Regions from separate parts of the Micromonospora sp. CA-248260 genome, predicted to be linked through region 1. Evidence: riboswitches for the same ligand, from Rfam matches in the RefSeq annotation. Region 1 holds a riboswitch; each other region holds the start of a gene.
What was found. A riboswitch is a leader RNA that binds a small molecule or an ion and turns the genes downstream of it on or off. The one in region 1 is predicted to bind cyclic di-AMP.
Positions count from the first base shown of each region.

Region 2: it holds a riboswitch for cyclic di-AMP, as region 1 does, so the genes downstream of both, ACQP2H_RS02925 (coiled-coil domain-containing protein) here and ACQP2H_RS09600 (C39 family peptidase) in region 1, are expected to answer to the same signal.
Region 3: it holds a riboswitch for cyclic di-AMP, as region 1 does, so the genes downstream of both, ACQP2H_RS23185 (coiled-coil domain-containing protein) here and ACQP2H_RS09600 (C39 family peptidase) in region 1, are expected to answer to the same signal.

Region 1 is NZ_CP192021.1:2,197,085-2,203,483, forward strand. It holds gene ACQP2H_RS09585 (acyltransferase family protein) at 1-116, shown strand, start outside; gene ACQP2H_RS09590 (hypothetical protein) at 215-661, shown strand; gene ACQP2H_RS09595 (hypothetical protein) at 787-1,545, shown strand; cyclic di-AMP (ydaO/yuaA leader) riboswitch at 1,920-2,064, shown strand; gene ACQP2H_RS09600 (C39 family peptidase) at 2,337-3,188, shown strand; gene ACQP2H_RS09605 (CDP-glycerol glycerophosphotransferase family protein) at 3,404-5,098, opposite strand; gene ACQP2H_RS09610 (bifunctional cytidylyltransferase/SDR family oxidoreductase) at 5,123-6,399, opposite strand, start outside.
Region 2 is NZ_CP192021.1:605,689-612,087, reverse strand. It holds gene ACQP2H_RS02940 (DUF305 domain-containing protein) at 1-68, opposite strand, end outside; gene ACQP2H_RS02935 (hypothetical protein) at 132-680, opposite strand; gene ACQP2H_RS02930 (YibE/F family protein) at 900-2,243, shown strand; cyclic di-AMP (ydaO/yuaA leader) riboswitch at 2,410-2,541, shown strand; gene ACQP2H_RS02925 (coiled-coil domain-containing protein) at 2,545-3,570, shown strand; gene ACQP2H_RS02920 (carbonic anhydrase) at 3,636-4,370, opposite strand; gene ACQP2H_RS02915 (helix-turn-helix transcriptional regulator) at 4,582-4,932, shown strand; gene ACQP2H_RS02910 (lipocalin family protein) at 5,208-5,810, opposite strand; gene ACQP2H_RS02905 (hypothetical protein) at 6,051-6,399, shown strand, end outside.
Region 3 is NZ_CP192021.1:5,414,047-5,420,445, reverse strand. It holds gene ACQP2H_RS23205 (hypothetical protein) at 73-471, opposite strand; gene ACQP2H_RS23200 (hypothetical protein) at 758-904, opposite strand; gene ACQP2H_RS23195 (STAS domain-containing protein) at 1,238-1,600, shown strand; gene ACQP2H_RS23190 (SRPBCC family protein) at 1,699-2,166, shown strand; gene ACQP2H_RS23185 (coiled-coil domain-containing protein) at 2,297-3,358, opposite strand; cyclic di-AMP (ydaO/yuaA leader) riboswitch at 3,362-3,493, opposite strand; gene ACQP2H_RS23180 (cation diffusion facilitator family transporter) at 3,726-4,640, opposite strand; gene ACQP2H_RS23175 (HelD family protein) at 4,835-6,399, opposite strand, start outside.

The DNA of each region.
Region 1 (6,399 bases):
GGCCGGACGGCGCGGCCGGCAGCGGCGGTGTCACCGTGCCGGGGCCGCGGGCTGCCGGCGACGGGCGGCGTGCCGGACTCCCCGTCGAGTACGTCGGACCGCGCGACCCGCACTGACCACCCCGCCCGGCCGTCCGGACCAGGTCCACGGTGGTGGGCGCGGCGACACGCCCGGCGGTGCTGCGGGTCGGTCACCCCGGCGGTAACGTGGACATATGCTCCCGGCCGCACCCACCAGTCCGCTGTGGTGGGTCGCCCGCTGGTGGTCCCGGCTGCTGACCGGCCTGGCCGTCGCGATCGCGTTCGCCGTCGCCGGCCCGTCGCTGCCCGGCCCGGCGTCGTTCGACCCGGGGCCGGCGGCAGCCGCCCTGCCGGTCGACGCGTCGCTGTCCTTGCACGCGGCCGGAGCCCCGGCCGCCCCGACCGGCATCCGCAGCGGTGGGCAGGAGGCCGACCCGGCCGGCATCGCCGCAGATCGGGCCGTCGCCGTGGTGCTCGCCGTGCCGGCAGCGGACCGGGCCGCCGTCGTGCTCGCCGTGCCGACGGCAGACCGGGTCGACGCCGTCGTGCCGGCCGGCGTCGCGCGGAGCGCCCCGCCCCCGGCGCTGCCGGCCGGTCGAACACCCGTCGCCACCGCCCCCCGGGCACCCCCGGCGGGCTGACCGCCCACGCGGGGGCCGACCACCCGCGACCGCCTCCGCCACGCACCACACCCGCACCGCCCGGCCGGATGTTCCCGCCGCCGGTACGGCCTCCTCTTCCGCATCCCGCCTGCGAGGTGTCGACCGTGAACACCGTGCTCTCCCAGTTCCTGATCGAGGTCCCGACCGCCACCGTGATCTGGTCCGCGCTGCTCGTCCTGGCGTTGACCGGGATCACCATCCTGGTGGCCCGGCCCGAGCGGGACCAACCGGCCGCAGCCACTGCCGACGCGCCGGCATCCGACGCCCCACCCCCCGTCGCCGACCTGCGTCGCTACGCGGAGGAGGTGGCCGTCGCCGCCTCCGGAGCCGCCCGGAGGGCCCGCCACCACCGCGTGGCCTGGCTGGCGGCCCACGACGCACTGGAACGGGCCTGGCAGGCGTACGACGAGGCGGAGACGCTGGCCCGCCGGTTCACCGGTGCCCGGGCGCTGCCCAGCCCGCGTACTCCCCGCACCCCCGCCGAGTACGCCGGTCGGGAGCGGTGGCTGCACCAGGAGGCCGTGGCGGCGCACTGGCGGGGAGAGTTGTCGGTGGAGCGGCTGCGGGACGTCTTCGCGCACCGCGACGGTTGGGACCCGCGTCGGCACCCGGTCGAGCACGAGGTGATGCTGGCCCGCGCGGTCCGCGAGGACCGGCGTACGGCGTACCGGGCTGCGGTCGGGCGGGAACGGGCGGCGTGGCGGAACGCCGAACTGGCCGCCGAGGCGGCCCGGTCGCTGGCTGCCGAGGCACACGCGGCGGCGCAACGGTGGCGGCCGACCCGGGTCCCACTGCCCCGTCCGGCGACGTCCGCCACCCGCCCGGCCCCTGCCACCCGCTGGCGTCCGGCCCGGGTCGGCTGACCCGGCCGTCAGGTCGGCCGGCCGCCGGTTGGCGAAGCCGGACCGGTCAGCGGTCGGCGGGTCGGCGGGTCGGCGGGACTGAATTGTTATCTGCGGGTTGTGGGTGCCGTCACTGCGGGTGGAAACCGGACACCTGGTCACAGTCGGTCACATCGACTGCGACGATCATCGGCGGTCGATGCCCTGCCGTCCGGGTTTTCGCCTGGACGGGCTCGGGCGCTCCGACCGTCCCACGCGTGGCGGGTCAGTGCCCGAGTGCCCCGAAACTGACTCGTCCAGCCCATGTTTGTGCAGCTCAGCGGGCTGGCGAGGGGGGAAACCGGCCAGTAGTGTCGCTGCGGTCCGGTGCGGTTTCCGATCGCAAGAGGCGACGCCGTGCCGACCCGCTCAATCGTGCCAGTCACGAACCGGGGACCCACACGCACCACCTGGGGTGAATCTCCGGGCCACGGCCCGGGGTAGGGCGATCTTCCCGCCCGAATCCGTCAGCTAACCCGGTCGGCGGCAAAGGAAGGAGTTCCCTCCTCGTGCAGCATGACCCCACCCCCTCGGTAGTTCCTCCACCTCGGTGCCGGGGCACCGCCGGACCGTCGCGCCCGACGCGCTGACCCGGCTCTGTGCCCCGCCGCCCGGCCCCTGCCGGGCGAGCCGCCGATCCGCCCGGCCCCCCGTCGGGCGGTCCCTGCCGAACGAGCGGCGCAACACCCGATCCGCGCGTGGCGTGTCCGCCGCGTGCCGATGGGTTGTGCCCGCCGCCTCGCCCCGTGGAGGAACACCCTGTGAAGCACCACATGAAACGACAGCTCCGCCTACTGGGCACCCGACGCCCGTACCGGATGGTCGTCGGCTCGGCGGCGGTCCTCGTCCTGGCCGCCGGTGGCACCGCCCTGGCCGCCGGGGTCGACGACGCCCCGACCGGCCAGCAGCGCGCCACCGCCGTGGCCGAGACCGCCCCCCGCCTCGACGACGTCGCCAGCCGCGCCCAGGCCCGGGTCGCCGTCCCCGCCCCGACCAGCCCGTCGGCCACCCCCTCGGCCAGCCCGTCGGCGAGCGACGCCCCGTCGCCGCGCGTCACCCGGGCGAAGGCCAGGGCCACCGCCGACCCGGACCTGACCCGCAAGGCGGCCCCGAAGCCGCCGTCGTCGAAGGTCCTGCGCTACGACTACCAGGCCCAGACCACCTACTACTACTGCGGCCCGGCGGCGGTCCGCAACGCGCTCAGCGCGGCCGGCATCGAGCGCGGCCAGGACGACCTCGCCGCCCTGTTGGGCACCACCGAGATGGGCACCAACTCGGCCGAGGACACCACCCGGGTGCTCAACGCCGTGGTCAAGGGTGACCCGTACCGGACCAGGATGTTCGCCGGCACGCCGAGCGACGCGCAGATCGACCGGCTGCGGGCCGACGTGGTCGCGGCGGTCGCCGACAAGCGGGCCGTGGTCGCGAACGTGGCCGGGGACGCCACCGACCTCGACGGCGGCTGGCACTCCTTCCCCGGCGGCCACTACATCGCCGCCGTGGGCTACCGGGACAACGGTCGTACCGTGCGGATCGCCGACTCGGCCGACCCGTCGCTGCCGGCCTACTGGGTCAGCGTGACCACCCTGGCGAACTGGATCGCCACCCGGGGCTACTCCGCCTGACCGAGCCACCCCACCCGCCCCGGCCGCCCGACCACGGGTGGCCGGGGCGGTTCGCTGTCCCCGGGTCGACCCGGCCGGCCGGACGAAGATCGTGCTCGAACATGGTTGTAGTGGCCTCCTCGCAGGAGGCCACTACAACATGGATCGAGCACGATCTTGCCGACGGAGGCGGGCGCGAGCGGAGGCGAGCGGGTGCGGGCGGAGGCGGGTGCGGGTCAGGCGTGGGGGGAGAGGGGGGCGGCGGGGGCACGGGGGGTCGGCGGGGCCCAGCCCGGTTCCAGCTCGCGGCGGGCCGCGGCCAGGAAACCCTCGGCGTACGCGTCGGCGGGGAAGTCGCCCAGGTAACGGCGGCGGGTCTGCCAGCGGGCCGCCGCCAACGGGTCGGTGTCCAGCAGCCCGGTCAGCACCTCGTCCAGGTTGGCCATGTCCCGGCGCAGCACGTAACCGGAGCGGGCCAGCGGGAACCGGTCCAGGAACTCGTCGCCGTCGACGCCCAGGTCGGTCACCGCGTACGGCTTGCCGGAGTAGAGGTAGTCGGAGATGACCCCGGAGACGTCGGAGACCAGCGCGTCGGAGCGGTTGACGCACTCGGTCAGGCTCAGCTCGCGGCTGGCCGCCGCCCCCCACAGGTGCTGCCGGCCGGTGCGGGTCCGGTCGGCGGCGAGCAGTTCGGTGAGCCGGGCCAACTGCCGGGCCGAGGCCGGATTCTGCCCGGTGTACGGGTGGGCGCGCAGGATCACCGTGGCCCCCCGGTCGAGCAGCCGGCGCAGCAGCGGCTCGGCCACCGGCAGCGAGCAGTAGTTGGCGTCGGCGTGGTGGCCGGTCCAGGTGGGGGTGTAGAGCACGGTCGGGGCGGTCAGCGGGCGGGCCTCCCGGCGTACCTCGATGGCTTCGACCTGCGGGCGGCCGACCACGACGAACTTCTCGGCGGGGATCTCCACGCCGGCCCGCGCGTACCGCTCGATCGCCGCCGGACCGGCCACGAAGATCTTGTCGAAGATGGCCGAGACCGGGTTGGCGCTGGGGGCCTTGTCGCTGTCGCCGTGGTGCAGCTGCACGTGGGTGAGCTGGGTGAACCGGATGCAGTGACTGTTCTTCGCCCCGTGGTTGACATAGAACGCCACCCGCAGGCTGGGCACCAGCGCCTCGTCCATCGCCTTGAGGGTGGGGCAGTAGACCACCGGGGCGCTCGTCGCGGCGGCGATCGTGGGCAGGAACTCCGGCTCCCGCAGCAGCACCAGGAACGGCCGGCCGAGCCGCTCCAGGTAGGGCAGCCACATGGTGACCTGGTATTCCGAGCCGGGTGGGGCGGAGAAGTAGAGCAGGAACTCCGGCTGGTGCGCGCGCAGCGCCCGGGTCACCGGGCCGCCCCCGCCCGACGGCCGGAACCGCCGCCGGGCCAGGTCCAGGCCGACCGCACCGCAGCCGGCCGCGACCACCAGCACGACGACCAGCGCCAGCACGGCAGGCAGGGCGAACGCGGCGGCCACCGCCACCACGGCGAGCAGCCCCAGCAGTACGCCGCCGAGCCGGGCGGCGACCAGCGGGGTCCACGCCCGCAACGGCAGGTTCGCCGCCCGGATCTCCAGGTTGCCGGCATCGCGCAGCGGTCCCACCAGCAGCACCAGGCCCAGCAGCAGCAGCGCGGTGAGCGCCAGCACCGGGTCGAACCCGTCGTCGAGCCGGCGGGCGTAGCCGACCAGGATGCCGGCGGCCAGCAGCACCGTCTCGGCGACGATGTCGGCGTCGGGGCGGACCCGACGTTCGTAGCCGGCGGCGGCCAGCGCGGCCACCGCCAGGGCCAGGCCCCAACCGGTGGCCCCGGTGAACGCCACCACCAGGAAGGCGACCACGGCCAGGCCGGTGGTCAGGCACCGTGCGATCAGTTTCCTGACCAGCTCACCACGCATGTCGTACCGTCTCCGGGGGTCGGGTCAGCCGGCGTCGACGCCGCTGGGCAGCCGGTCCTGCTCGGCCGCGGTCGGCTGCGCCGGCACCGGGGCCGCCTCGCCGGGGGCCCGCCGGACGTCGATCACCTGACCGGTGAGGTCGGAGATCAGCACGTCGAGCGAGGACTGGGCGACCGTTTCGGCGGCCAGCAGGGTGTGCTCCGGCTCCTCACCGAACGCCTTGGTACGCATCGGGGTGGCGGTGCGCTCCGGGTTGATGCAGTTGACCCGGACGCCGTACTCGGCCCACTCGTCGGACAGTGCCTGGGTCAGGTTGACCAGCGCCGCCTTCGTCGAGGAGTAGAGCGCGTACTGGGCCCGGCCCCGGGTGTAGGAGCTGGACGTGTAGAGCAGCAGCTGACCCTTGGTCTGCTGGAGGTACGGCAGGGACTGCCGGGCGGCGATCACCGGGCCGACGAAGTTGACCTGGAGCACCCGGTCCATGGTCTCCTCGTCCATCTCGGCCAGCGCGCCCTTCTCCAGGATGCCGGCGGTGACCACCACGTGGTCGATCCGGCCGGTGGCCTCGAACGCGGTCTTCAGTGCGGCCTCGACGTCGCCGGTCTGCTCGACGTGGGTGCCGGTGCTGGAGCGGCTGAACGCGAAGACCTGCGCGCCGTAGCCCCGGGCCAGCTCGGCCAGGTCGTGCCCGATGCCGTAGCTGCCGCCGAAGATGACGATCGTGCGCCCGGCCAGCTCCTCGGTGTAGCTGCGGTGCGACAGCCGGGGGGCCTGGGCGGCGGCGAGCTGGAACAGCTTGTCGGCGAGGTGCACGTCGACCGGGTGGGTGACCTTGATGTTCTCGTCCGACCCGTCGATCACCTTGATCGGGGTGCCGGGCAGGTAACGCAGCACCACACCGCAGTCGTCGGTGGCGGCGAAGTCCGGGTCGCCCTCGGCCCGCCGGTACGCCTCCCGGATGGTGCCCGAGCGGAACGCCTGCGGGGTCTGCCCCCGGCGCAGCCGGGACCGGACCGGGATGTCGGTGATGCACTCGTCCTCGTCGACCTGGATGATCGTGTCGGCGGAGGGGATCGCCACGTCGACGGCGGAGTAGCTCCACAGCGCGTTCACGCACTCGCGGACGATCCGGGCGCTGACCAGTGGGCGGACCGCGTCGTGGAAGAGGATGTTGACGTCGCCGTCGCCGACCGCGTCCAGGGCGGCCCGGGTGGTGGCGTTACGGGTCTCGCCGCCCTCGATGACCTTGCTGACCTTGCGGAAGCCGGCCTTGTCGACGATCTGCTGGGCGTCGGCGACGT
Region 2 (6,399 bases), 1.6 Mb from region 1:
AGGGCGGACGCGGTGGTGAGAGCGACGCCGGCCAGGGCGGCGCGACGGGCAAGGGTACGAGTGGACACGGGCAGACCTTTCGGTACGACGGGAGACGGACGGCGGACACGGCGGAGCCGCGCCCGGGTGTCCTATCTGCGCAGTACCGACACCGTGGCGAGCCGGAGCCCGAGCGGGCGCGGTGGCGGGGCGCGCGGCTCCCGGGGCCGCGACGGCGGACGGGCCACCCCGGCCGGCCTGGTACGCACCGCGCAGAGCAGCACCAGCAGCGTCACGGTGAGCGCCCCGAGCACCGCCAGGCAGACGCTCCACCCGGTGGCCGGTGAGCCGCTCGGCTCGTCGGGCAGCACCACCACACATCCGGCCCCGCACCCGAGGGGACGGGCCGTCACCATCGCGAGCCGTACCGGACCGGTCAGGTCCCCCCGGTCCATGACCGGCGACACGACGGACGTCCGGTGGGGGCGCTCGACCGGGGTGTCGTGCCCGACGGAGGCCCGGTCCGCCGAGGTGGAGTGGCCGACCGTGGAGTGGCCGACCGGCCGACCGTCGGCGGGATGACCGGCGGCCGGGTGCGCGTCGTGGCCGAGGGTGTGCATCGCGGACAGCCCCAGCAGGGTGCCGACGAGCAGCAGCAGCCGCAGCCACCGCCCGGCCGTCGTCGTTCCCGCCCGCCGCACGGTTCCACGCTAGCCGTCCCGGACGACCGGCGGGCCCGGACGGGTCGGCCACCCGACACGGGCGTACCCGCCGCAGCGGTGGCGGGGCCTGCCACCAGCACGTGAACCGCGCGGCCCGACCTGGTGCTGGCTACCATCGTCCGACGACCCGCCGCCCGTGGATGAACCGGCTGGCCGGCTGACACGTATCCCGTCCCGGATCGTTGGGAGTACTCGCACATGGGCGCCGACCACACCCGTCCCGCTCCGTCCACCCCACCCCGGGTGCGGCGGATCCTCGTCATGACGGTGGTGCCGCTCATCGTCGTCACGGTGATCGCCACGCTGCTGCTCTGGCCGGGGGAGACCCCGAAGATCGACCAGGGCGAGCAGGTGCCCCGCTACCACGGCACGGTGACCCGGGTGGTGACCGAGCCGTGCCCGCCCGCCCCGCAGACCCCCGACGGCCCGTCGGGGGCGGCCGACGGGCCGTGCGGGACGGTGACGGTCACCGTCGGGCAGGGCCCGGACAGTGGTGAGCAGGTCGAGACGCCGGTCCCGTCGGGGCCGGGGGCACCGACGGTGGCGGTCGGCGACGAGGTGGTGCTGGTCGCGTTGGCCGACCCCACCGACCCGTCGGTGAGCAGCTACCACATCGCCGAGCACCAGCGGGGCATGCCGCTGCTCTGGCTGGTCGCCCTGTTCGCGGCGGCGATCGTCGCGTTCGGCCGGCTGCGCGGGCTGGCCGCCCTGGCCGGCCTCGGGGCGAGCTTCGCCATCCTGTTGACCTTCGTGGTGCCGGGCATCTCCGCCGGGGGCGCACCGCTGCCGATCGCGGTCACCGGCGCCGCGCTGATCATGTTCGTGGTGCTGTACCTGACCCACGGGGTCACCGCGCAGACCTCGGTGGCGGTGCTCGGCACGCTGGGCAGCCTGGTGCTGACCGGCGTCCTGGGCACGCTGGCCACCGCCGCCACCCATCTGACCGGGTACGGCAGCGAGGAGGCCACCACGCTGTCGATGTACCAGCGCGACGTGGACCTGCACGGACTGCTGCTGGCCGGGATCATCATCGGTTCGCTGGGGGTCCTGGACGATGTCACGGTCACCCAGTCGGCCACCGTCACCGAGCTGGCGCACGCCAATCCGGGGCTGTCCCGGTTGCAGCTCTACCGGGCGGCGACCCGGGTCGGGCGGGCGCACATCGCGTCCACGGTCAACACGATCGTGCTGGCGTACGCGGGGGCCTCGTTGCCGTTGCTGCTCCTGCTCACCGCCGACAGCCGGCCGGTGAGCCAGATCCTGACCAGCGAGTTCCTGGCCCAGGAGATCGTCCGCAGCGCGGTGGCGACCCTGGGGCTGGTGGCGGCGGTGCCGCTGACCACCGGATTGGCCGCGCTCGTCGTCACCGCCGGGCGCGGTCCCGCCGACGCCGACGCGACCGGACCGACGCCCACCCCACGCCCCGCCCCCGACCGTGCCGAGGCGCTGGCGGCGCTGAGCGGCCCCCGGCACGGCGAACCGTCCACCCCGGCCCCCGCACGGTGGCCAGACCCGGAAAGGAGCACGGACACCGCATGGTGACACTGCGCTGTGTGACCGGAGGTGAGGTCGCGGCTGTCGGTCGCGTCACTGATTACCCCTCGCTATCGGGAAAATACGCATTTTGCCGGGTTGTGACCGTAGATCCCCGGTACGACTCTCGGGTAACCTCGCTGCCGGTCACCGCCGAAGGCGCCCACCGGAGCCAGCGGTGCCACCGCCCAATCGCCGTACGGCGAGCCGGGGAACCGAGCACCTGGGGTGAATCCGCGCCAGCGGTAGGGGCCACTTCCGTCCCGAACCCGTCAGCTAACCCGGTCGGCGGTCGACGGAAGGGACAACTGTGACGGCACCCCTACGCCACTGGTGGACTCCGGTGGTGGCCGTGCTCGCCGCCCTGGCGCTGGTCGCCGGGCCCGCCGCCTCCCCCGCGGCGGCAGCACCCAACGCGCCCACCCCCTCGGGGCACGAGGAGGACGAGGAGCCGAAGCTGCTCACCGACGTCATCGAGGCGACGAACCGGGAGTATTCGGCGGCGAAGAACCGGCTGGAGAAGTCCAAGAAGCGCCAACTCGAGTACGCCATCGAGGTGGAGAAGGCGGAGCAGGAGCTGGCGGCGTTGGCTCCGCAGGTCAACGAGATCGCGGCCCAGTCGTACCGGACGGGTCGGGTCGGCGCGGTCGCGGCGCTGCTGGAGAGCAACGCCCCGGACACCTTCGTCCGGCGGGCCGCCGCCCTGGACGAGCTGAACATGGTCAACGCCGGCAAGCTGGCCGAGGTCAACAAGGTCAAGAAGCGTGCCGAGCAGGCCAAGCTCGCCGTCGACACCGAGGTCCGTGAGCAGCAGAAGCAGACCAACCTGATGGCCAAGAAGAAGACCGAGGCCGACAAGGCGCTCGCCCTGGTCGGCGGTCGGGGCTTCACCGGTGGCCTGGTCGACGCCACCTCGCCGGTCGCCCGGATCGCCCCGGGCCAGACGGCCGACGGCGACTGGCGCGGCGAGTCGTGCAGCGAGAACGACCCCACCACGTCCGGCTGCATCACCCCGCGCACGCTGCACATGTACAAGGAGGTCAAGCGGGCCGGCTTCAACCGGTTCGTCGGCTGCTACCGCCCCGGCGGGCCGTGGGAGCACCCCAAGGGCAAGGCGTGCGACTGGTCGTTGCAGAAGAGCGGCTTCAGCCCGTGGCACAACAACGACACCCGGATGTACGGCAACAACCTCGCCGCGTTCCTGATCCGCAACTCGGACCGGTTGGGCATCTACTACGTGATCTGGAACCGGCAGATCTGGTTCCCGGCCAACGGCTGGAGTTCGTACTCCGGGCCCTCCAACCACACCGACCACGTCCACGTGTCATTGCTGTAGCCGGCCCTCACCAGCACGAAGGCCGCCCGGCTGAGCCGGGCGGCCTTCGTCGTGCGTGGTACGCCTCAGCCGGGGACGGCCGCGGGCTCGCCGGTCGGCACGGCGTCGACACCCGTCGGCACGGCCGGCCCGGGTACGACGGCAGCGGCCGCCGCGGTGGTGGGCGCAGCCGCCCGGGTGGCGGGAGCGGCGGCCTCGTGGGCCGGCGCGACCTGGCGGACCTCACCGGCGGCGAGGCGGTAGGACATGCCGACCACCGCGCACCGCCCGGCGGCCACCTCGGCGGCGATCACCGGGGAGTTGCCGAGCAGCACCTCGACGGTCTGCGCGATGTGGATGTCGACGATCCCGTCGATGTCGTGCACTCCCTGCTGGTCGGCGCGACGCAGGCTCGGCCCGACGGCGGCGACCACCGAGTAGAGGTGCCCCGGGGGCTGGGTGCCGGTACGGGCCGCCTCCCGGGCCGCCTGCACCGCCCCGCAGGAGTCGTGCCCGAGGACCACCACCAGCGGGGTGCCGAGGATCGTCACCGCGTACTCGACGCTGCCGAGCACCTCCGGCCCGGCGGTGTGCCCGGCGGTCCGGACCACGAAGAGGTCACCCAGACCCCGGTCAAAGATGATCTCGGCGGCCAGCCGGGAGTCGGAGCAGCCGACGATGACGGCGAAGGGATGCTGGCCGTCGGCGACGGCGGCCCGGTGGCTGGCACCCTGGTTGGGGTGGTGGGGCTCCCCGGCGACGAAACGCCGGTTGCCCGCCTGTAGTTCGGCCAGCGCCTGGGTCGGAGTGATCGGGGCCATTGCCTCACCTCGGTCCGGAATCGCACCTGGTCACGCCGGCCGGCGGCGACGACGGCCGTGTTCCCACGGTCACACGCAGCGAAAGGTACGTCAAGATTTCGTGATCCACGTTTCAGGCTTTGGTCGCCACGATGTCGACCAGGGGTCGAGGCCCACGGTCGACCCGGCGGCCGACGGCGGGCCTCCCAGGTACGGGCCATACGATGACGTCATGGCGACGACGACGGGCGGCACCGGGAGCACCCGGAACTGGACGTTCCTCACCAACCACGGTCACGTGCTGCTCGCCATCGCCCGCAACCCCACCGCCCGGCTGCGGGACGTCGCCGAGGAGGTCGGGGTGACCGAGCGGGCCGCCCAGGCCATCGTGGCGGACCTGGAGACCGGTGGCTACCTGCGGCGTACCCGGGTCGGCCGACGCAACGAGTACACGATCGACCCGAGCGGTCACTTCCGGCACCCCGCCGAGGCCGACCGCCAGGTCGGTGCCCTGCTCGCCCTCTTCACCCCCACCACGCCGACTCAGGCGTCGGGGCCCACGGCCCACCCGACCGACGCCTGAGGCATCAGCCCACCTGCCCGCCCGAACCCGGCGGCGACAGCCCGGGCGACCACGCCCCAGGCGGCAGCCCAGGTGACCGGGGCCCCAGGCGGCAGCCCAGGTGACCGGTGCCGAGTCGACGGCCCACCCCCGGTGCGTGCGTGGGCGGGCCGTCGGGCGTCCGGTGCTTCATCCGGGCCACGGCGCGGTGGCGGCACCCGGACCGCGCCCCCAGGCCGGGACGGCTCGACAGAACCGGCCCGGGGACGGCTCGACAGAACCGGCCCGGGGACGGCTCAGCAGAAGCTGCCGGCCCGCGCGCCGCCGTCCTGCCGGGTGGTACGGAGGTCGCAGAGGTCGTAGCCGTTGGCGGTGAGCGCCGCCTTCGCCGCCGTCGTCTGCGCCCCGGTCAGCGCCGGCTCCCGGGACAGGACGAAGCCGGTGCTGCGGTCCGGGTCACCGACGACCGCCCAGCGGTAGTCGGGGTCGAGCCCGATCACCACGTAGTTCGGCCCACCCAGGTAGAGCCACCGGCTGCCGAGCTTGAGGAACGACACGGTCAACGCCGAGTCGGCCGGCGGGTTCTCGCTGCGGGCCCGACCGGTGACCGCACTGGTGGTGCCGACGATGGTCTGGCAGGTGTTGCGGACCCCGACGGTGCCGTCGGGCTGGACGTCGTACCGGGCCTTGACGTTCTTGAAGCACTGGATCTCGAAGATCGCCGGGATGGCCGCGACCTGGTACCAGTCGCCCGCGTACCGCTCGACGTCGACGTCGGCGACCGGGGTGAGTGGCCCGGTGTCGACGGCGGTCGGCGCGGCCTGCGCGGGTACGGCGGTGGCCAGCACCGTCGCGGTGGCGACGGCGACGGCCGCGGCGACCTGACGACGTACTCCCATGGTGTCTCCTCCGGTCTGTTCGGTCCCGGCGCGGCAGGATGTCGCGCCGCCGGCCAATTGCCCGGACCGACCGGACGGAAACTGTCGGCATTCTCATCGCCGTCGATGCATCCGGGAGCAGGTCAGCGCGCGTATCCCTGCTGGGAACGGTCCGTCCACAGGGCACACCGTGGCCCGGGTCACTGGCCCGATCGGGTCGCCGACGCTGCGCGCACGGCCGGGTGGGGATAGGTTGGACGGGTGATCCGCCCAGCTTCCACCCGGCCCGTCTGGGTGTCGAGGCTGCGCGACCTGACCCGGTTGGCGGTCACCGCCCTGGTGCTCACCGTCGGCCTCGGCGGGCTGTTCGCCGCCACCGGCGGCCCGGCCGCCGCTGCCGCCCAGCCGCTCGTGGTGACCTCGCGGGTGGCCGAGCTACCCGCCGACACCTGCGCCGGTGACGACGCGTCCACCGAGACCCGTCCCGGTGCCGGGCGACCCGCCCACGGGCCCAGCCGGCCGCTGCCGGCCGGATCCGCCGACGAGCCCACGGTCCGGCCAGCCGCCCGGTTGGACGTGGCGACGCCGGACCCGGCCCGGGACGCCACCG
Region 3 (6,399 bases), 3.2 Mb from region 1:
TGGATCGAAGACGGCACAGGCCCCGGTCGGCGCCGAAGGGCGCGACCGGGGCCTGTGCGTGCCGTGGGACGGTCAGTCGTCCAGACCGACCGGGGAGTTGGGCCGGTCCACGTCGACGAACTCGATGTCGTCGGCGGCCCGGTCATCTCTGCTGCCGGCAGCCCGCGCGGCGGTGCCGGCAGCCCAGCCGATCGCCGCGCCGACCAGCGCCGCGCTGATCAGCAGGGTCCAGGGCAGGGCCGGGCGGCGGCCGGCGAGCGCGTCGAAGGCGAGCGTGGCCCGTCGGCGTGCCTCGTCGGCGGTCGAGCCGACCAGGTCACCGGCGTCGGCCAGTCCCGAGTCCCGGACCGACCTGGCGGCGTCCCGCACGCTGTCACCGGCGGAGTCGACCGCCGAGAGCAGGTGGTGCCAGGCCTGGTCGGCGATCCGCTCGGGCTTGCTGCGGCGCTCCAGAAGGTTGCTGCCGAACATCGTGATTACCTCCTCGAATGCCGAAGTCTGCGGCCACTTCGGACTTCGACGTCTCTGCGGCTCGTGACGGTACTCGCCCGCCCGGTCGTCCGCCCGTCCTCCCAGCAGTGCCCCACCCGACCGGGTCGCAAACCCGACGCGGACGGAGCGTGATCCCGGCCGGTGGAAATCATCCCCTCCTGGTCGACCCGGCCCGACCGTGACCTCGGACCGGTGGACGGGACTCGGCCTGTCCCGGCCGTGACGTCGGCCCGGTGACCGCGGTCACCGGGCCGACGTCACGGGGCTAGCGGACCAGGACCACCGACGTCGCGCGGGCGAAATCGTCGCCGTCGTCGTCATCGTCGTCGTCCCCGCCACCGCCGAAGCCGCAGGCGAGCACGAGAGCGAGCAGTGCGCCGACGCCGGCCAGGCCGAGCAGTCTCTTGAGCATCGATCCGTCTCCTCGATCGTGGTGACCCATCTCTCGCCCAGGCTAGGCACCGGGCACAACCAGCGCCGGGAGGCCGGACGGGGCTCGCCCGACCCTCCGCATCCGGCTCGGAGTGGACCCGGACCGCTACTCTGGGACGGTTGGAACGGCCCAGCTGAGCCGTTCGTCGGAGAGAACAGGACCAGCAACGGTGCGGGAAAGGACGGCCCGGTCCGTCCGGATCCGCGAATTGCTCATCCCGAGGGGTGGCGACCGAGGCCGTCGGAGGAATACTCTCGGTCGCGGCCCGCGTACTGATGAGGCGCCCGGGGACGGGCGAGTGGAGGTGCTCGCGTGAGCCTGTCGATCGTGAAGTCGGTCCTGCCGGCCGGTGTCATCGAGATCGCCCCTCGTGGCGAGATCGACGTCGACACCGCCTACGAGGTACGTGAGGCGATCGCCGAGGTGCTGGCCAAGGGCCGGCCCGCCCGGATCGAGCTCAACATGCGACTGGTCACCTTCATCGACTCCGTCGGGATCAGCGCGATGGTCGCCGGGTTCCAGACCGCCGAGGTCAGTGGGGTCAAGTTGATCGTCACCGAACCGAGCCGGTTCGTGCACCGGCAGCTCTGGGTCACCGGTCTGCTCGGTCTCTTCGGCGCTCCGGAGCCATACTTCGCCGGTGCCGCCACCCCCGAGGTGCTGCCGGGCGCCTGACCGCACCACCGGCCCCGCCTGAGCCCGCTGGCCTGGGACGTTGCCAGTCCGTCCCGGGTGCGGCACGATCGTGCGACCGACGACGGTCAGGAGGCCCGGTGGTCCGGCGGGAGAGCTTCAGCTACACGGTGCAGGCGCGCTGCGCACAGGCGGACGCGGTGGCCTTGCTGAGCGACCTGTCCCGGCAGGAGGAACTGCATCCCCTGATCGTCCGGGTGCGGCGGTTGCCCGCCCGGCCGGGCGCCCTGGCCAGCTATGCGATCACCGATCGGCTGGAGTTGGGGCCGCTGCGGTTTCCCGTCACCTATCAGGCGGATGTCCTGCAGGTCGGCGACGACGAGATCGTGACGGTGGCCCGACAGCAGCCGGGCACCACGGTCCGCAACCACACCCGGCTGCGGACGGAGGGTGACCTGCTGCGGATCGACGTGGAGATCACCCTCGCCGCGCCGGCACCGTTGTTCGGGTACGCCTTCCGGCAGGCCCGCGCCGCTCACCTCGGGCTGGCCAGCCGGCTCGGCGCGGTGCTGGACGGCCGGGCCGGCGACCCGTCTGCCGCCGGCTGACCTGGGGCCGACCTGCGACACCGGGCCCGACCCTGCGGTCGGGCGGTGTTCCGGTGGCCCGTCGGGCGGTCTTCCGGTTGGCTGTCGGCGGTGTTCCGGTGGCCCGTCGTGGACGGGCCACCGGGCCAGCTCAGTACATCGACAGGTGCACGTGGTTGGTGTGGTCGCTGGACGGGTCGCCGTTGCCCCCGCTGTACGCCTTCCAGCCGCTGCTCGGCAGCCAGATCCGCTTGAACCAGATCACGTAGAGCACGCCGAGCCGGTCGGCGTTACGGATGAAGTAGGCGGCGAGGTTGTTGCCGTACGTCCGGTCGCCGCCGCTGGCCACCCCGCCGAAGCCGTTCTTCTGCGCGGCGAAGTCGCACGCGCGGCCCTTGGGGTGTTCACCGGAACCACTGGGACGGTGGCAGGAGACGTACCGGGTGAAACCGGCCGCCTTGGCCTGCTGGAGGGCGTTGAGGGTACGCGGGGTGATGCAGCCGTTGGCCGGGGTCGGGTCGTTGACGCTGCACGACTCGGACGGCCAGGAACCGTCGGAGTTACGGGGCGCCCCCTTGGCGTTGCTGCTGGACGTGCCCTCCGAACTGCCGGAGTCGTTGGAGGAGGTGGGGGCCGGCTTGTCGGCGGCGGCCACGGCCAGCGCGCGTTCGGCCTGATCCTTCCGCTTGCCCATGGTGGCGACCTGCTTGCGCTGCTCGGTGATCTCCCGACTGACGGCGGCCCGGGTCCGGGCGGCCTGGTCCCGGGTCTCGATCATCTTGCGCAGTTCCTGGTCCTCCCGGGCCGCGACCGTCTCCAACGCCGACGCGCGGTCCATGAAGCCACCGGGGCTGTTGCTGTTGAGCAGGGCGGACATCGGCCCGAGGCGGCCGGTGCGGTAGGCCGCTCCGGCGATCTCGCCGACCTTGCCGGTCTGCGTGACCAGCTGGGCCTCGATGGCCTTGAGCTGGCCGTCCAACTCCTGCTGACGTCGGGTGGAGCGCTCGAGGGCGGTCTTCGCGTCGAGCCACCCCTTGCTGGCCGCGTCGAGCTGGTCGCGTAGGGCCGGGGTGCCGCCCTCCTCGTCGTCGCCGGGGGCGGCGAGGCGGGTGGTGGGCGCGGCGACGGCCGGGCTGAACGGCGCGGACGACACGCCCAGGGCGAGCGCCGTGACGACTGCGGCCAGTAGTCGCGTGGTGGTGCGTACGTGCATGTGATGTCCTTCCGTCAGCCGCCGACCGGGTTAGCTGACGGGTTCGGGACGGAAGATCCCTACCGCTGACGCGGATGCACCCCAGGAACGTGGTTCCCCGGTTCGCCCTGGTGGGCGATTAGGCGGCGGCCACTGCCGGCGCCGGTGGGCGCCGCCTGGCGGTGGCCGGAGCCGAGCCTACCGGTACGCGTGGGACAGCTGCCTACCTCGTGACTGAGGGTACGAGAGTGAATACTGCCAAAAGGTGTGAACGGCGCAAATTGCCGTTGATCTACAGCGCGATTCCCGGAGAGTGGGCCCGACCACCGGGCACGAGACGGCGGCCGGGTCGCAGGGCGGCGGCCCGGCCGCAGGGCGGCAGTCGGGGTCACCAGTGGGTCGGGCCGCATGCTCCGGGGGTCGCTCGGGGCTCGATCTGAAGAGTGGCGTGCTCGATGTGGAAGTCCTCCCGCAGGGCACCACGGGCGGCGGCGAGCACGGTGCCGGCCTCGGCGTCGCCGGCCAGGGTGAGGTGGGCCGAGGCGACGTCCATGCCGGAGGTGAGCGTCCAGACGTGCAGGTCGTGCACCTCGGCGACGCCGGGCACGGCGGTCAACCGGTCGTGTACGGCGGTCACCGGGAGATGCTCCGGGGCGGCCTGCACCAGGATGCGCACCGCCGCCCGCCCGAGCCGCCAGGTGCGGGGCAGGATGAACACGCCGATCGCCACGGCGACCACCGGGTCGGCCCACCACCAGCCGGTGCCGGCGATCAGCAGCGCCGCCGCGATCACGCCGAGGGAGCCGAGCAGGTCGCCGACCACCTCCAGGTACGCCCCGCGCAGGTTGATGCTCTCCTTGGCCCCCTCGCGCAGCAGGCCGAACGCGACGAGGTTGGCGAGCAGGCCGAGCACCGCCACCACCAGCATCGGGCCGGCCAGCACCTCGGGTGGCTCGCCGAAGCGGCGGACCGCCTCGATCAGCACGTAGATCGCCACCCCGCTGAGCAGGACGGCGTTGGCCAGCGCGGCGAGCACCTCCAGCCGGTAGAGGCCGAAGGTGCGCTGCGGGTCCTGCGTGGCCCGCCGGGTGGCGGTGATCGCCGCCAGGGCCATCCCGATGCCGAGGACGTCGGTGAACATGTGGCCGGCGTCGGAGAGCAGGGCCAGTGAGCCGGTGCCGAACGCGGCCACCGCCTCGACCACCATGAACACGGCGAGCAGTCCGAAAGCCGCCCAGAGCCGACCGCGGTGCCGGTGTGCGGCGTTACTGACCGTCGCACTGTGGTCATGACCTGCGCCCACGTCCACACCTTCCGTCGCCGCTGCGGACCCGATCCAATCTATGCTCACATCGCTATGTATGCAAGTGACAGCCGGGCCTTCGGCCAGGAGCGACAGCAGGGGCCGTCGACCCAGCACGACAGCGGGGTCGCCGACGACCCAGAAGCGTTCGGTGTGGCCCTCGACCAGGGGCCGGGCCGATCGGGGCCGGTGGCTCAGCCGGTGGGGTCGATGGTGGTGAGGCGCTGGGTGGCCCGGGACAACGCGACGTAGAGCGTCCGTACCCCCGAGCCCGGATCGGCCCGGATCTCCCCGGGGCAGACCAGCACCACCCCGTCGTACTCCATGCCCTTGGCCTGGAGACTCGTCACCACCTGAAGCCGCGCCCCGCCCCGGTCGCCCAACCAGCCGGCGACCTCGTCGCGGCGCGGCACCGGCGTGATCACGCCGACCGTCCCGGCCACCTCGGCCAGCACCGCGTCCACCGCGTCCACCGTCGCCGGGGCCAGCTCCGCCGCCGGCACGTGCAGCGCCACCGGCTCCACCCCGGTGGACCGCACCGCACTCGGCAACTCCAGGTCGGGATAGAGCCGGCGGATCTCCGCCGCCGCCACCGCGAAGATCTCCGCCGAGTTGCGGTAGTTGGTGGAGAGCGTGAACCGGTGCCGCCGCCGCCGGCCCAGCGCCTGGTCCCGGGCCCGGTCCAACTCCTGCTGGTCGCCCGTCCAGGCGGTCTGCGCCGGATCACCCACCACCGTCCAGGAGGCGAGCCGACCACGCCGGCCGACCATCCGCCACTGCATCGGCGAGACGTCCTGCGACTCGTCCACCACCACGTGCGCGTAGTCCCGGTAGTCCTCGGGCCGTTCCCGGGCCGCCGCCCGGGCCGCGCGCTGCCGCTCACCGAACGTGCTCAGCTCCCGCACACCGCCGGCCAGCTGGAACGGGTCCCGGTTCGCCTTCTTCGGCCGCACCGGCCGGCCCAGCAGGGCGTCCAACTCGTCCAGGAGGGCGATGTCGGCCACCGTCAGCCCCTCGACGTCCAACGACCGGTACGCCGCGACGAGCAATCCGATCTCCGCCCGGGAGAGGATGCCGGCCGCGTACCGGTGCAGCCGGTCCGGGCGGGCCAGCCAGCCCAGCACGTGCCGCGGATGCAGCCGGGGCCACCACGCCTTGAGGAACTCCCGGAACTCCGGCCGCTCGATGATCTCGTCCTCGAAGGCACGCTGCTCGGGCAGCCCGCTGACAGCCGACCGACGGGCCTGCGCGTAGAGCGCGGCGAGCACCCCGTCGAAGCCGACCCGGCGCACCTCGTTACGGCGGGCCCCCCGGTGCAACGCCCGGTCCCGGATGCCGTCCAGCTCACGCCGCTCCAACCGCAGCAGCGTCCCCCGGTAGAGCAGCCGCAGCTCCTGCGGGCCGTCCGGCACCGCGTCCCGGGCCGCCCGCTCCAACACCCGACGCATCCGCAGCGAACCCTTCACCGCCGCCACCTCGGGCCCGTCCGTACGGGTCGCCGACATGCCGGGGAACAGCGACCCCAGCGAGTGCAGGGTGGCGGTCTCCTCACCCAACGACGGCAGCACCGAGGCGATGTACTCCACGAAGACCGCCGACGGGCCCACCACCAGGATGCCGCCGCCACCGTACCGGCTGCGGTCGGCATAGAGCAGGTACGCCGCCCGGTGCAGGGCCACCGCCGTCTTCCCGGTGCCCGGCCCACCGGAGACGATGGTGACCCCCGAACCGGGGGAGCGGATCGCCTCGTCCTGCTCCC